2 regions of the Micromonospora sp. NBC_01740 genome follow, and region 1 is predicted to be linked to the other one. Evidence: riboswitches for the same ligand, from Rfam matches in the RefSeq annotation. Region 1 holds a riboswitch; the other holds the start of a gene.
The links. Region 1 has a riboswitch for thiamine pyrophosphate ahead of thiE (thiamine phosphate synthase). Riboswitches for the same ligand answer to the same signal wherever they lie in the genome.
Positions count from the first base shown of each region.

Region 2: linked by a shared signal. The riboswitch ahead of OG989_RS31470 (ECF transporter S component) and the one ahead of thiE (thiamine phosphate synthase) in region 1 are both predicted to bind thiamine pyrophosphate.

Region 1 covers NZ_CP109150.1:632,449-640,300, forward strand. The annotation lists partial or broken gene OG989_RS02795 (thiamine phosphate synthase) at 1-529, opposite strand, end outside; gene OG989_RS02800 (thiazole synthase) at 706-1,476, opposite strand; gene thiS (sulfur carrier protein ThiS) at 1,481-1,681, opposite strand; partial or broken gene thiO (glycine oxidase ThiO) at 1,873-3,000, opposite strand; gene thiE (thiamine phosphate synthase) at 2,994-3,620, opposite strand; TPP riboswitch at 3,615-3,723, opposite strand; gene OG989_RS02820 (hypothetical protein) at 3,846-4,178, shown strand; gene OG989_RS02825 (endonuclease domain-containing protein) at 4,187-4,750, shown strand; gene OG989_RS02830 (aldo/keto reductase) at 5,138-6,100, opposite strand; gene OG989_RS02835 (nucleotidyltransferase domain-containing protein) at 6,209-7,006, opposite strand; gene OG989_RS02840 (ABC-F family ATP-binding cassette domain-containing protein) at 7,003-7,852, opposite strand, start outside.
Region 2 covers NZ_CP109150.1:7,226,565-7,233,832, reverse strand. The annotation lists gene gndA (NADP-dependent phosphogluconate dehydrogenase) at 1-82, opposite strand, end outside; gene OG989_RS31490 (hypothetical protein) at 548-784, shown strand; gene OG989_RS31485 (energy-coupling factor transporter transmembrane component T family protein) at 949-1,749, opposite strand; gene OG989_RS31480 (hypothetical protein) at 1,746-1,877, opposite strand; gene OG989_RS31475 (ABC transporter ATP-binding protein) at 1,874-3,289, opposite strand; gene OG989_RS31470 (ECF transporter S component) at 3,447-4,040, opposite strand; TPP riboswitch at 4,114-4,219, opposite strand; gene OG989_RS31465 (permease) at 4,420-5,421, shown strand; gene OG989_RS31460 (TIGR03943 family putative permease subunit) at 5,418-6,224, shown strand; gene OG989_RS31455 (alpha/beta fold hydrolase) at 6,281-7,111, shown strand; gene OG989_RS31450 (sugar isomerase domain-containing protein) at 7,168-7,268, shown strand, end outside.

The DNA.
Region 1 (7,852 bases):
TCGCGCCGAGCACCGCCACGCCGACGGCTCCCGCTTCGACGCAGGCGGCCACCTGGTCCGGGCTCTGCACTCCGCCGAGCGCCAGGACCGGCACGGGGCTGTGCCGGATCAGCGTGCCGAGCCCGTCCGGGCGCAGGGGTGGGCCGTAGCCGGGCTTGGTGCTGGTCGGATAGACGGGCGAGAGGGTCGCGTAGTCCTCGGTGGTCAGTCGCGCCAGCTCCGCCCGGCCGTGGCAGGAGCGGCCCATCAGGCCGAGGCGCGGCGGCGGGTACGGCCCTGCCGACGGCAGGTGCACCGCAGCGCCGCCGAGCGGGTCGGGGCCGGCGACGATCAGGGTGCCGCCCGCCTCGGCGAGGATCGCGCGCAGCTCGGCGGCGAGGGCAGCGCGCTCGGCCCGCGGGAGGTCCTTCTCCCGCAGCACCACCCAGCGCACTCCCCCGGCCACCGCCCCCGCCACGACCTCGGCCAACGGCCGCCGAGCCTGCCGCCGGTCGGTCAGCAGCAGGACGCCGGCCGGCCCGCCCGAGATCTTGGTAGGAAACGGCCCCTCCAGGGGCACTTCCCTACCAAGATCCAAAGCCGAAGCTGGCGCGACGGCCGGAGCCAGCGCCGAAACGACAGCCGGGGGTGCCGAAACAGCGCCCGGAGCCGGCGCGGCGGCCGGGGGCGAAGCGCAACCGGGGCCGGGGCCGGGGGCGGGGCGGGTCACAGGTCCGGCCGTCCCTCGTCCGGGGTGGAGGCGAGCGCGTGGAATCGGCGGGCGATCCGACCCGCCCCGTACGCGAGCCGGCCCGCCTCGACCGCGTACCGCATCGCGGTGGCCATCGCCACCGGGTCGGCGGCGCGGGTGACCGCGCTGGCGAGCAGCACCGCGTCGCAGCCCAGCTCCATGGCCAGCGCGGCGTCCGAGGCGGTGCCGATGCCGGCGTCCAGAATCACCGGCACGTCGACGCTCTGCCGGATCAGCCGGATGTGGTGCGGGTTCGACACACCCAGGCCGGAGCCGATCGGCGCGCCCGCCGGCATCACCGCCGCGCAGCCGACGTCGGCCAGCCGCCGGGCCAGGATCGGGTCGTCCGACGTGTACGGCAGCACGACGAACCCGTCGTCGACGAGTTCCTCGGCGGCGCGCAGCAGCTCCACCCCGTCGGGCAGCAGCGTGCGCTCGTCGCCGATCACCTCCAGCTTCACCCAGTCCGTGCCGAACGCCTCCCGGGCCAAGTGCGCCACCTTGACCGCCTCGCCCGCCGTGTAGCAGCCGGCGGTGTTCGGCAGCAGCCGTACGCCGCAGCGGTCGAGCAGGTCCAGCAGCCCGCCGGCCGTGCCGGGGGCGGTGTCGACGCGGCGCAGGGCCAGGGTGACCAGTTCGGTGCCGGAGGCACGGATGGCGTCCTCCAGCACGCGCAGGTTGGCCGCGCCGCCGGTGCCGAGGATCAGCCGGGACGTGAAGCTCACGCCGCCCAGGTCGAAGCTCACCGCGTCACCCGCCCTGGGCGGCGCTGAGCACCTCGACGCGGTCACCGTCGCGCAGCACGGTCGCCGGCCAGCCCGTACGCGGCACCACCTCCCCGTTGACCGCGACGGCGAGGCCGCGCTGCTGGTCGGTGACCGCGCGGACCAGGTCCGCCACGGTCGAGCCGCCGGGCAGGCTGCGCCCGGCACCGTTCACCGTCAGTTCCACGTGTGCTCCTCCTCGGTCGACAGGGGGCCGGACCGACCATCGGCGGCCATGACGCCCGGTTCCCCGCCGGACGCCCGCATCGCCCCGGCCACCGGCACCGCACCGGTCGCCGGCGTCGCGCCCACCACCGGCCCCGACCCGGCCGCCCGCGTCGCGCCGGACCCCGGCGCCGGCTGCCCGGGCCGCTGCTGCGGGTCGCGGAGCCCTGCTGCCGGCGGCACACCGGCCACCGGCGGCGGGGTGACCGGCGGCGGGAACCGGGCCGGGGTGAAGGGGGCGAGCAGTGGGTCCGCCGCACCCGTGACGACCAGCTCGGCGATCAGGTCGGCGGTGACCGGGGTGAGCACGATGCCGTGCCGGTGGTGTCCGGTGGCGGCGACCACGTCGGGCCGGCCGGGCAGCGGGCCGAGGATCGGGGCGTTGTCGGGGGTGCCGGGGCGCAGGCCGGCGAGTGTCTCCACCAGGTCGTACTCGGCCAGCTCGGGCAGCAGGTCGACGGCGGCGCGGAGCAGGCGCAGCACCGCCCCGGCGGACACGTCGGTGTCGGAGCGCTCCTCGACGGTCGCGCCCACCACCACCTCCCCGTCGGCGCGGGGCACGAGGTAGACGTGCTCGCCGTCGGCGTACCCCCGGATGACGTGCCGGAAGCCCGGCGCGCCGCCGCCGGGCGCGTGGAGCCGGACCACCTGCCCCTTCACCGGCCGCACGGGCAGCCCCGTCAGGGCCGCCGCGCCGCAGCCGGCCGCGACCACGGTGACCGCGGCGTCCACGTCGGACAGGGAGCGCACGGCGGCGGGCACCAGCGTGGCGCCGGCCCGCTCGGCGGCCGTGCGCAGCGCGGGCACGAGCCGGCGCGGGTCGACCTGGTGGTCGGTTTCGGCGAGCGCGCCGCCGCGCACCCGGGGTGCCAGCGCCGGCTCGCGGTCCCGCAGCGCCGTGGGGCGCAGCGGCGTCACCGGCAGCCCGATCCCCTGCTGGTACGCCCACAGCCGCCGCGCCTCGGCCAGGTCGTCGGCGGTCAGCCCGACCATCAGCGTGCCCTCGGTCCGGTAGCCGATGTCCACGCCGGCGGCGGCGGTCAGCTCGGCGGCGAACGCCGGCCAGCGGGCGGCGGAGGCAGTCAGCAGCCCGGTCAGCTCGTGCTCGCCGAAGTACGCCTCGGCGACCGGGGCGAGCATCCCGGCGGCGACGTGGGACGCGCCGGAGCCCGGGGCGGGATCGTGCACGACGACCCGCAGTCCGCGCTGCGCGCAGCGCCAGGCGATCGCCAGCCCGACCGGTCCCGCCCCCACCACGGCGACGTCCGGTCGGTTCAGCACCCCAGCGCTCCCAGCAGCTCCGCCGTCGCCCGACCCGGATCCGCCGCCCCGGAGAGCGCCCCCACCACCGCCACCCCGTACGCCCCGGCGGCCAGCAGCGCGGGCACCCGCGCGGCGGTCACGCCGCCGATCGCGACGACCGGCACGTCCACGGCGTCGGCGACGGCGCGTACCCCGGCCGGGCCGATCGGCGCCGGCAGCCCCGTCTTGGTGCCGGTGGCGTGGCAGGGGCCCACGCCCAGGTAGCTGGCCCCGGCGGCGACCGCCTCGGCGGCCGTCCCCGGCTCGCGGGCGGTGGCGCCGAGCACGGCGGCCGCGCCGAGCACCCCGCGGGCCGCCCCGACCGGCAGGTCGTCCGCGCCGACGTGCCCACCGGCGGCACCGGCCGCCAGCGCCACGTGCAGCCGGTCGTTCACCAGGCAGGTGACGTCGTACGGGGCACAGAGCGCGACCACCCGACGGGTCAGGTCGTACGCCTCCCGGTCGGTGGCGTCGTCCTCGACGCGGACCTGCACGACCAGTTCCGCGCGGGCCACCGCGAGGGCGGCCCGCAGCACCGTGAGCGGGTCCCGCCCGGGTCGGGTGTCGGTGATCAGATGCAGTCGCCCGAGGGACGGCACGGCAACACTCCTCCCTGCGCCGGCATTACCCGGATCAGGTTCGACGGTCGGGGGCTGACAGCCCCCCTCTCAGCCCGGTCCACCGGGCTCCCGTGGGTCACTTGCGGGTGTCACCGTACGACGGATCGCCGGATCCGCCAAGGTCAGGACGCGGATTTCACATCGACCGCCCGAACCCGAGGGACGGGGCGGCGCGTGACCGTCCCGTCACGCGATGCTGTCCGGATGCCCTCCGCCGCCCGGGTACCACGCTGCCTGGCCTTCCTGCCGTTCCGGGCCAGCGCCGCCATCGCCGACGGCCTCCTGACCCGGACGATGCTGCGCGGGCCGTCCTGGCAGCGCCTCCTGCCCGACGTCCACGTGCACCGTGACGGCTATCGGGCGGACGACCACCGGATGTGGTGCGACGCGGTCGCACTGTCGCTGCCGGTCGGCGGGGCGATCGCCGGCCGCAGCGCCGCGTACCTGTGGGGCGTCGACCTGCTTCGCCGGGACGCGCCGGTCACCGTGCTGCTGCCACGCGCCGCGCGGATGCGCGCCCACCCCGTCTTCGGGTGAACCGGTCGATGGTGCCGGATTCCGATCGCACCCGCCTCGGCGGGCTGCCCGTCACCACTCCCCTGCGCACCGCCTTCGACCTGGGCCGCCGGGTCCCTCGGGACGAGGCCCTGGTCGCCGTTGACGCGCTGCTGCACCGCCGGGTGGTGAAACTCGCCGCACTACGCGCGTACGCCGACGCACGGCCCGGCTGGCCCGGCCTGCCCCTGCTGCGGGAGATCCTGGCGCTGGCGGAGCCGCTGGCCGAGTCCCCGATGGAGACCCGCCTACGGCTGCTCCTGCTCGACGCGGGGTTGCCACCCGCGATCGCCCAGCACGACGTTCGTAACGCCGACGGGCGCTTCGTCGGTCGGGCGGACCTGGCGTGGCCGACCCTGCGCGTCGCGGTCGAGTACGACGGCGACCACCACCGCGAGCGCGCCCACTTCCGCCAGGACGTCGCCCGACTGAACGCCCTGCGCGCGGCCGGCTGGATCGTCCTCCGCTTCACCGCCGACGACGTGCTCCGACACCCCACCCGCACCGTCGCCCTGGTGAGCCAGGCCCTCCGCGAGCGCCACCCCTCCGCCTGACCCCTCGCCGCCAAGCCACGGCCAACCAGCCACCCCGGCAACCGGCCACCCCGGTAGCCGGTAGGTAGGCCCAGCGGCCGGCCGAGTAGCCGGGTGGCCGGCCGGCCCGGTGGAACACCATGGGTGCCTCCGCCGCCCCTTGACGCCCATGACGTTCCACCGACGGGTGCGGTAGGGGTGTGTCCCCCGCTCCCGGGCATCGGCACCGGCATCGGCATCGGTGGAACATGGCGGGTGTCTCCGAGGCCCGGTGACACCCGTGAGTCCACTCAGCCACCCACAGACCCCACAGCCAACGGTCGCCGGGCGACGGGTAGCGCACCGCCACCGGTGCCGCACCGCCACCGGTGCCGCAGTGCTGCGGCGCCCGGACGGCGTCGACGTGGCTCAGAAAGTCGCGCGCAGGGCTTCGAGGTCCTCGTCGGTGGGCTGCCAGGTGCCCGCCGCCGCGTTGGCGCGTACCTGCTCGGGCGTGGTGGCGCCGGCGATCACCGAGGTCACCGCCGGCTGGGCGGCCAGCCCGCCGATGGCCACCTGGAGCATCGACAGCCCGCGCTCGGCGGCGTACGCCTCGATCGCCTCGATGGTGTCCCAGTCGGCGGCAGCGAGCCGCTGGGCGTACCGGCCGCCACCGGCGAGGCGGCTGCCGGCCGGCGGGGCCTCGTTGCGCTTGTACTTGCCGGTGAGCAGCCCGTTGGCGAGCGGGAAGAACGGCAGCAGCCCGAGGCCGAAGCGCTCGCACGCCGGCACCACCTCGGCCTCGGCGCCGCGCTCCAGCAGGCTGTAGTGGTTCTGTGCGCTGATGAACCGGGATCGGCCGTTCGACGAGGCCACCCAGTCGGCGTCGGCGATCTGCCAGCCGGCGAAGTTGGAGTTGCCCAGGTAGCGGACCTTGCCGGCGCGGACGAGGTCGTCGAGCGCGGCGAGCGTCTCGTCGATCGGGGTGCCCGGGTCGGGTTCGTGCATCTGGTAGAGGTCGATGTGGTCGGTGCCGAGCCGGCGCAGCGACGCCTCCACCGCCCGGGCGATGTAGCGGCGGGCGCCCCGGGCGCCGAAGTCGGGGCCGTTCATCCCGTTCATGTCCATGCCGAACTTGGTGGCCACCACCACGTCGTCGCGCCGGCCCTTGAGCGCCTGGCCCAGCAGTTCCTCGGAGCCGCCCTGCGGCTCTCCGTAGATGTCGGCGGTGTCGAAGAAGTTGATCCCGGCGTCGAGCGCGGCGTCGACCACCGCCCGGGTGCCGTCGAGGTCGAGCTTGCGGCCGAAGTTGTTGCAGCCGATGCCGACCACGGACACCACGAGCCCGGAGTCGCCCAACCGGCGGTAGGTCATCTCAGTCACGTGATCCACCCTATGCCCGCCAGCCCGGCGCGCACCGTGTACCTCGAAGCGGGCAGCAGGCCGGCGGGGACCGGCGGGGGCCGGCGGATCGGCGAGGGCCGGCGGATTGGCGGACCGTCAGTCGAGCACGTCGGCGACGAGCCGGCGAGCGGCGGCGAGCGTGCCGGCCAGCTCGTCCGGCGTGTGCCCGACCCCGCCCAGCAGCGCCTGCGCCCGCCCGGTGAAGTCGGGCGGCACGCCCGGCAGCCGCCCGGCGGAGGCGATCATGCCCTTCTCGTTGACCAGCCACCGCCCGGCCCGGGCGTGCAGCACCTGGGCGAGTACGCCGACCACCCGGAACAGGCAGCCGGCCACGTACCCGCTGTCGCCGGCCACGGCGGCCTTGGCCGCGCCGCCGATCAGGAAGCGGGCCTCCCAGCCGCCGGCGGTCAGCGCGTCGGCCAGGGCGGGCGGGTACGCGAGCGTCTCCTCCCGCAGCGCGGTCAGCTCACCGGTCGGGTCGCCGAGCACCCGGCAGTACGCCACCTCGCCGGCGTAGGCGGACGAGTAGAAGCCGAGCGGGTGCCCGGCCTGCACGCCGACCTCGTAGCGGCCGGCCCGGCAGTCGGCCCAGATCCGGTGCACCCGGTCGAGGTCGCGGTAGATCCAGTCGACGGCCGCCCCGCCGATCCGCAGCCATCCGCCGCCGTCGACCCAGGGCCCCCACCCACCGGGCGGGGTCAGCTCGACCGCCTCGTCGGCCACCGAGGCGGCGACGGCGCGCAGCCCCGGCACGTCCAGCTCGCCCCGGTAGTAGAGGCCGAGGTCCCAGTCGGAGTCGGGCCCGTGCTCGCCGCGGGCCCGGCTGCCGCCGAGCGCGACGGCGACGACCCCGTCGACGGCGCAGAGGCGGTCGGCCAGGTCGGTGGGGATCACGCCACGTCCCAGACCGGCTCCGGTGTCTCCACCACCTCGTTGTCGCCCCGGAAGAGCACGAACCGGTCGAAGGTGCGGGTGAACCAGCGGTCGTGGGTCACCGCCACCACGGTCCCCTCGAACGCGGTCAGCCCGGCCTCCAGCGCCTCCGCCGAGGCCAGGTCGAGGTTGTCGGTGGGCTCGTCGAGCAGCAGCAGCGTCGCGCCGGAGAGCTCCAGCAGCAGCACCAGGAAGCGCGCCTGCTGACCGCCGGAGAGCGTGCCGAAGCGCTGGTCGCCCTGCCCCGCCAGCTCGTACCGGCTCAGCGCCGCCATCGCGGCGTGCCGGTCCATGCCGGTCCGGTGCTCGTCGCCCCGCCAGAGGATCTCGACGAGGGTCTTCGTCATCAGTTCCGGCCGGTCGTGGGTCTGCGAGAAGTGCCCGGGGCGCACGCGCGCGCCGAGCCGGGCCACCCCGTCGTGCACCACCGGCGCGAGCGCGGCGGCGCCGTCGACCGGCCCGTTGGCCGGGTCGGGGTCGGTGCCGCCCCGGGCGAGCAGCCGCAGGAAGTGCGACTTGCCCGTGCCGTTGGCGCCGAGCACCGCGACCCGGTCGCCGTACCAGATCTCCAGGTCGAACGGGAAGGTCAGGCCGTCGAGCTCCAGCTGGTCGCAGATCACCGCGCGCTTGCCGGTCCGCCCGCCGGTGAGCTGCATCCGGATGTCCTGGTCCTTCGGCGGTACGGGCGGCGGCCCGGCCTCCTCGAACTTGCGCAACCGGGTCTGCGCGGCCTGGTAGCGCGACGCCAGCCCGTCGTTGTACGCGGCCTTCTGCTTGTACATCAGCATCAGCTCGCGCAGCTTCTGG
Region 2 (7,268 bases), 720 kb from region 1:
TGCGGGCCAGGTTGCGGGCCAGGTTCCGGCCCATCACCGCCAGCCCGGTCACGCCGATCCGTGCCGTCGCCCGCCCGGCCATCCGTCCACCCTCCGCCGTCGACACCCGCCGGTGCGACCGTATCGCCTGCGGGGCGGCCCGGAGAGCGTGTCGGGCACCCCGTCACCGCCACGTGGCTGTCGTCCTGAAGGGCGCGGGGGCCGGCCGACGATCCGGCGCCGGGCGGCCTCCGCGGGGCCCTACCGACCGGCTGCGGATCCCCGCCGGTAATTCGGGTGCGCGCGACCGGTCGGGCGGCTAGCGTGTGGGCATGCGCAACTGACGCCCCACTTCCGAGCCGACCCGCCGCCGCATCGCCGCGGGTCCGCGTGCTCCCGGGCGTCCGCATTCCGCACCTGCCGTCGAACGGCGGTGCTCCTCGTGGCCGATCCCGGGCAGCTGTCCCGATCCCGCCCGACCGTCGCGCGACGGTCGCCGAACGAGGCGGGCCCCGGTCACCGGACGTCGTTCCGGTGCGGCAGGGCCCGCAGACCGAGGAGGCACCGGATGCCCGCCAGGCGCAACCCGAAGAAGTCCCGTACCACCGTCCCCACGCCGTCCGTCGCGGACCTGACGCCCGTCAACCTCGACGAGGTGGCGGTCGCGCCGGTCGTGCCGGCGCTGCCGGTCGACCGACCGACGGCGCCGAAGGCCGGTCCGCCGGTCTCCGGCGCCGGCCGCTCCGGCCCGCTGCGCGGCCAGAAGGCCGGGCAGGCCCGCCGGTACGCCTTCCGGCGCAGCTGACGGTGCCGGCCGGGTGGAGCGTCGTCACCGGCGACTCCACCCGGCCCGCCCGCGCCCGACCACCCGGGCATGCGCCTCCGCCCGGCCCGCTCGCCGGACGACCAGCCCGCTGCGCGCCCGGTCGGCGCCTCCACCCGGGCCCGCCCGCCGATCAACGGGCGGCGTCAGCCGATCAGCGGGCGGAAGGTGCCGAGCAGCACGCTGACGGTCAGCGCGGCCCCGGCGAGCACCGCCGCGCCGGCGATCAGCAGGCCGTCGGCGGCGACGAAGCGCTGTCGCCGGGCGACGGTGCGCGGGACCCCGGCGTCGAAGCCCCGGGCGTCCATCGCCACGGCCAGCCGGGTGCCCCGGCGGATCGCCCCGACGAGCAGCGCGAAGGCCGTCGACACGAACAGCCGAAGTTTCGCCAGCGGGTTGCGGCCGGCCTCGACCCCCCGGGCGCGACGCGCCATGGAGATCATCTGCCACTCCTGCCCCAGCAGCGGCACGAGCCGGAACGCGGCCAGCGCCCCGATGGCGAACCGGGCCGGTGCCTTCGCGTTCTGGATCAGCGCGTCCGCCAGGTCGGTCGGGTCGGTGGTGGCGAAGACGATCACGCCGGGCAGCGCCACCGCGAACATGCGCAGCACCAGGCCGAGCGCGGTGAGCAGCACCCCGGAGGTGACCACCACCGGGCCGGCCTCGACCAGGACCCGGCCGGAGCGCTCGGCGGCGAAGAGCACCAGCGTCACCACCACGCCGACCGCGCCGACGAGCAGCGGCCAGGCCCGCCGCGCCAACACCCGGAAACGGACCCCGAACAGCGGCAGCAGGGCCAACTCGACGGCGATCGCGATGGCCGGGGCCACCGGGTCCAGGGTGGCGATCAGGATGAACGAGAACACCAGCGCCGCGGCGAGCTTGGCCACCGGGTTGCGCCGGGCCAGCAACGCCTCCGGCGCGGCGACCGGCTCGAAACTGATCACGCCCGCCCCAGGGCGCGGCGGCGATCCGGGTGGGTGACCGGTGCGGCGTTCGGGCTGGTCACGCCCGCCCCCAGGGCGGGGCGACGGTCCGGGTGGGTGACCGGTGCGGCGGTTCGGTCGCTGGTCACGGGCGCTCCAGGGTGAGGCGGCGATCTGCCAGGGCGGCGACGAACTCCGGGTCGTGGGTGACGGCGACCAGGCCGTGCCCGGCGTCGCGCAGCTCGGCGAAGAGGTCCACCAGCTCCAGCCAGGTCCGCCGGTCCTGGCCGAAGGTCGGTTCGTCGCAGACGAGCAGGCGGGGCGCGGTGGCCAGGGCGGTCGCCACGCTCAGCCGCCGCGCCTCCCCGCCGGAGAGGGTGTACGGGTTGGCGGCGGCGAGTTTCGTCAACCGCAGCCGGGACAGCAGGGTGTCGACGGTGGTCCGGACCGCCGTCTCGGGCTGGCCGGTGCGGCGCGGGCCGAGCGCCAGCTCGTCGAAGACGGTGTTGGTGACGAACTGGTGCTCCGGGTCCTGGAAGACCGAGCCGATCCGGCGGGCCAGTGCCGGGGCGCGCCAGCGGTGCGGGGGCGTGCGGGCGTCGCCACCGGCCAGTGCCGTCGTCGCCGCGATCCGGCCGGCCCCGGGCTTGAGCAGGCCGCCCAGCAGCAGGGCGAGGGTCGACTTGCCGGCCCCGTTGGGCCCGACGACGGCGAGCGCCTCGCCGGCGCGTACCGCCAGGTCGACGGGGGCCAGCCGGGGCGGCAGGCCGAGCCGGTCGGCGGTGAGCAACACGTCGCCGGGCGGCGCGGTCGCGTGGCGGGGCGGTACCGGGCGGCCGGGCACCCAGACGCCCTCGTCGGCGAGCGCGTCGCCGTGCGTACCGAAGACGGCCTCGGGCGTGCCGTCGGCGCGGACGCCGCCGCCGGGTTCGAGCACGACCACCCGGTCGACCAGGGGCAACGACTCGGCGACGCGGTGTTCGACCAGGATCAGCGTGGTGTCGGCGTCGAGCGCGCCGGCCACCGCCGCCCGGATCAGCGCCGCGCCGGTCGGGTCGAGGTTGGCGGTCGGCTCGTCGAGCAGCAGCAGGCCGGGGCGCAGGGCCAGCACCCCGGCCAGGGCGAGCCGCTGCTGCTCGCCGCCGGAGAGCGCGGCCGTGTGGCGGTCCCGGGGGTACGGGAAACCGACCCGAGCCAGCGCCTCGTCGACGCGGGGCCAGATCTCCCCGGCGGGGGTGCCGCGGTTCTCCAACCCGAACGCCACGTCGTCGCCGCTGCGGGCCATCACGAGCTGGGTCTGCGGGTCCTGAAAGACGATGCCGACCCGCTCCCGGCCCTTGCGAGGGTCGAGCCCGTCGATCTCGACGGTGCCCTCCTGCTCGCCCGAGTCCTCGGGCAGCAGCCCGGCCAGCGCGGCGAGCAGCGTGCTCTTGCCGGCCCCGGAGGGCCCCAGCAGCAGCACCCGCTCGCCAACCTCGACGCGCAGGTCCACCCCGCGCACGGCCCAGGCCCGCCGTCCGGCATGCCGCCACCCGAACCCCCGCAACGTCACCGCCCCCACGCCGCCCCCTTCCTTCCTGCCCGCCCGCGGGCGTTGATCATGAGGTTGTTGTCGTTCGGCACGGCGTGTCGTGGCAACAACTTCATGATCAACGCGCCGGGTCGTGGGGGTGGGTGGGTGGGTGGGGAGAGGGGGGTGGGTGGGGAGAGGGGGTGGGTCAGATTGGGGTGCGGTCTCGGGCGGCGGGGAAGCGGTCCAGGGCGCCCGTGGTGGCCAGGGCGCGGGTCAGGGCCCAGCCGCCGGCACCCGCGACGATCGTGGCGCTGACGATGGTGAGGAGGGCGTACGGGATGCGGTAGCTGCCCAGGGCGTACTCGCTGTTCCAGACGAAGAAGTCGAACAGGGCCGCGCCGAGGCCGGTCAGCGCGCCCGCGATCAGCGCGGTGGGCAGCCGGAACGAGCGGTACCGGAACGCGGCGAAGGCCAACTCGGCGCCGAGCCCCTGGATCAGGCCCTGGACGATGGTGACGCCGCCCCACTCCGAGCCGAGCAGCGCGGAGACCGTCGCCGCCACCGCCTCGCAGAAGAGCGCCGCGCCGGGCTTGCGGATCACCAGACCGCCGAGGACGGCCGGGACCAGCCACACGCCGTACATGATCGCCTGGCTGGCGGGGAAGAACGCGAACGCCGGGTCGACGGCCCGCCACAGCAGGCCCCAGGCCCAGAAGATGACGCCGAAGGCCACCGCGATCACGGCCGCGACGACGACATCGACGGTACGCCACCGGGTGGCGGTGTTGTTGTCTCGCATGATTGCTCCCAGTCCCTAACGAGAACCAGGAGAAGACGCACGCCGCGCCCGGAACGTGCCGGACGTCGACGCGGCTGGAGGTCGACCGAACTCCCTGCGCTGGCATTACCCAGATCAGGTTCGAGGGTCTGCGGGCGGTGCCCGCACTCTCAGCGCTGTGCGCTCCCCTGTCGGATGTGAAGTTGTGGCCCGACGCTAACACCTTTGAAGATCATCGGGCAAAGTGATCTTTCCGCAGCTCACCAGCGCAGTCGATCGACGGCGTCGATTCCGGCCCGGTACTCTCGGGCGGCCACTGGGAATCCGGCAGAGGGACACGTACGTGACATCCGAGGCTGACCGCCGCGCGCCGGACGGGTCGCACCCGGGCGCGGTGGGCGTGGCCGCCCCGGGCGTACGCGAGGAGAAGCCGGCGGCGCCCCGCGGCCCGGACCGGCGGGTCGGGTCGGTGGAGGTCCTCGCCGGCCTGCTGATCCTGCTGGTCGTCTTCCGCGAGCCGCTCGCCCGGGCCCTCTCCGCGCCCCGCTTGCAGACCTGGACCACCGTCTTCGTCTCGGTCATGGTGCAGGCGGTGCCGTTCCTGGTCTTCGGGGTGCTGCTCTCCGCGGTGATCGCCGTCTTCGTGCCCCGGTCGTTCTGGGCCCGGGCGCTGCCGCGTCACCCCGCGCTCGCGGTGCCGGTGGCCAGCGCGGCCGGCGTGGTGCTGCCCGGCTGCGAGTGCGGGGCGGTGCCGATCGCCGGGTCGCTGATCCGGCGCGGGGTCACCCCGGCCGCCGCGTTGGCGTTCCTGCTCGCCGCCCCGGCGATCAACCCGATCGTGCTGACCGCCACCGCCGTGGCCTTCCCCGACGACCCGGCGATGGTCCTCGGCCGGGCCGTCGCGAGCCTGCTCGTGGCGATGGTCATGGGCTGGCTGTGGCTGCGCCTCGGCCGGGCCGACTGGATCCGGCTGCCGCGCCGGCCGGAGCTGGACGGCGGCCCGCGCGGGCGGGCGTTCTGGGGGGCGGTCCGGCACGACGTCACGCACGCCGGCGGGTTCCTGGTGATCGGCGCGGCGGCTGCCGCCACGATCAACGTCGTGGTGCCGGAGCGCTGGTTGCAGACCCTCGCCGACGAGCCGGTGCTGTCGGTGCTCGCGCTGGCCGCGCTCGCCGTGCTGCTCTCCCTCTGCTCCGAGGCGGACGCCTTCGTCGCCGCCTCGCTGTCGCAGTTCTCGCTGACCTCCCGACTGGTCTTCCTGGTGGTGGGGCCGATGGTCGACCTCAAGCTCATCTCGATGCAGGCCGGAGTCTTCGGCCGGCGGTTCGCGCTGCGGTTCGCCCCGACCACCTTCGCGGTGGCCGTCGCGGTGGCCGCCGTGACCGGGGCGGTGCTGCTGTGAACCGGCAGGCGCAGGCCGTCGTCCTGCTGCTGCTCGGCGGCGCGGTGGTCCGGGCCAGCCTCACCGACCTGCACCTGCGCTACGTCAAGGAGGGGCTGCGGCCCTTCCTGATCGCCGCCGGCCTGCTGCTGGTGGCCGCTGCGGTCATGACCCTCTTCTACGAGCTGCGCCCGCTCCTGCGGCGCACGCCCGCCGGCCACCACGACGGCCCGGCCGGTGGGTGGCGGCCCCGGCGCACACCCGGCCCCGAGGCTCACGGCGACGGCTACGACGGGCACGGCGGTGACGACGGGCACGGCCACCACGAGCCGCGGGTCGGCTGGCTGCTGATCCTGCCCGTGCTGGGCCTGCTGCTGGTCGCCCCGCCGGCCCTGGGCTCGTACGCGGCCGGGCAGGCCGGCACCGCCGTCACCACCCGGCAGCAGCCGTCCGACTATCCGCCGCTGCCCGCCGGCGACCCGGTGCGGGTGACCGTGCTCGACTACGCCTCCCGGGCCCTGTTCGACCGGGGCACCTCGATCGGCGAGCGCCGGGTCCAGCTGACCGGCTTCGTCACCACCGGCCCCGACGGCCGGCCGCTGCTGGCCCGGATGGTGCTCTCCTGCTGCGCCGCCGACGGGCGGCCGGTCAAGCTGGGCCTGACCGGCGCGGCCCCCGACGGGCTCGCCGACGACACCTGGATCGAGGTGACGGGCCGCTACAGCGACCGCATCGCCCGCGACCCGGTCAACGACGCCGAGATTCCCTACCTGGACGTGGAGTCCTGGCGGCAGGTGCCCGTCCCCCGGCAACAGTACGAGTGACAGGTGGGCCCGGCAGTCCCGGGCGGCCAGGTGCGGCGCTGGGTAGGCTCACGATCATGCGGATCGAGGCCCGGGGGTTCACGTTCGACGTCCGTGTCGGCGGACCGGAGGGCGGCACGCCCGTCCTGCTGCTGCACGGCTTCCCCCAGCACGGCGGGGAGTTCGACGACGTGGTGCCCGCGCTGCACGCCGCGGGCCTGCGCACGTACGCGCCGGACCAGCGCGGCTACTCGCCGGGCGCGCGGCCCGAGGCGGTCGAGGCGTACCGGCTGCCGGAACTGGTCGCCGACGCGGTGGGCGTACTCGACGCGTTGGGCGTCGACGCGGCGCACCTGGTGGGGCACGACTGGGGCGCGGTCGTCGCCTGGGCCGTCGCGGCCCACCATCCCGAGCGGGTCCGCACGCTGACCGCGGTCTCCGTGCCGCACCCCGCCGCCATGGCGTGGGCGCTGGCCGAGGACGCGGGGCAGAAGGCGCGCTCGGCGTACATGACGGTGTTCCGCAAGCCGGGCACGGCGGAGAAGGCGCTGCTGGTGCTGGGCGCGACCGGGCTGCGCCGGATGCTGCACGGGGTCGGCGACGACGCGCGGGTGGCCGCGTACGCGGACCCGATGCGCGAGCCGGGCGCGCTGACCGCCGCCCTGAACTGGTACCGCGCGATGTCCCGCCGGGACCTGGCCGCCACCGGGCCGGTGGCGGTGCCGACCACGTACGTGTGGAGCGGTCGCGACATCGCGATCGGCCGGACCGCCGCCGAGGCGTGCGCCGAGCACGTGACCGCCGACTACCGCTTCGTCGAGCTGCCCCGGGTGAGCCACTGGATCCCCGACGAGGCGCCCGCCGCGCTGGCCGAGGCGATCCTGGCCCGGGTGCACGACCCGGTCTGACCTTCCCCGCGACACCGGCCGGCGGACGCCGGGCCCACCCCTGACGGAGGTACGACATGGACCGAGCAGACACGACGGTGAAGGCCGAGGACTTCCTGGCCGTGGTGACCGACACGATGCACCGGGTCGCCGAGAGCCAGCGCGAGGCGGTGGGGCG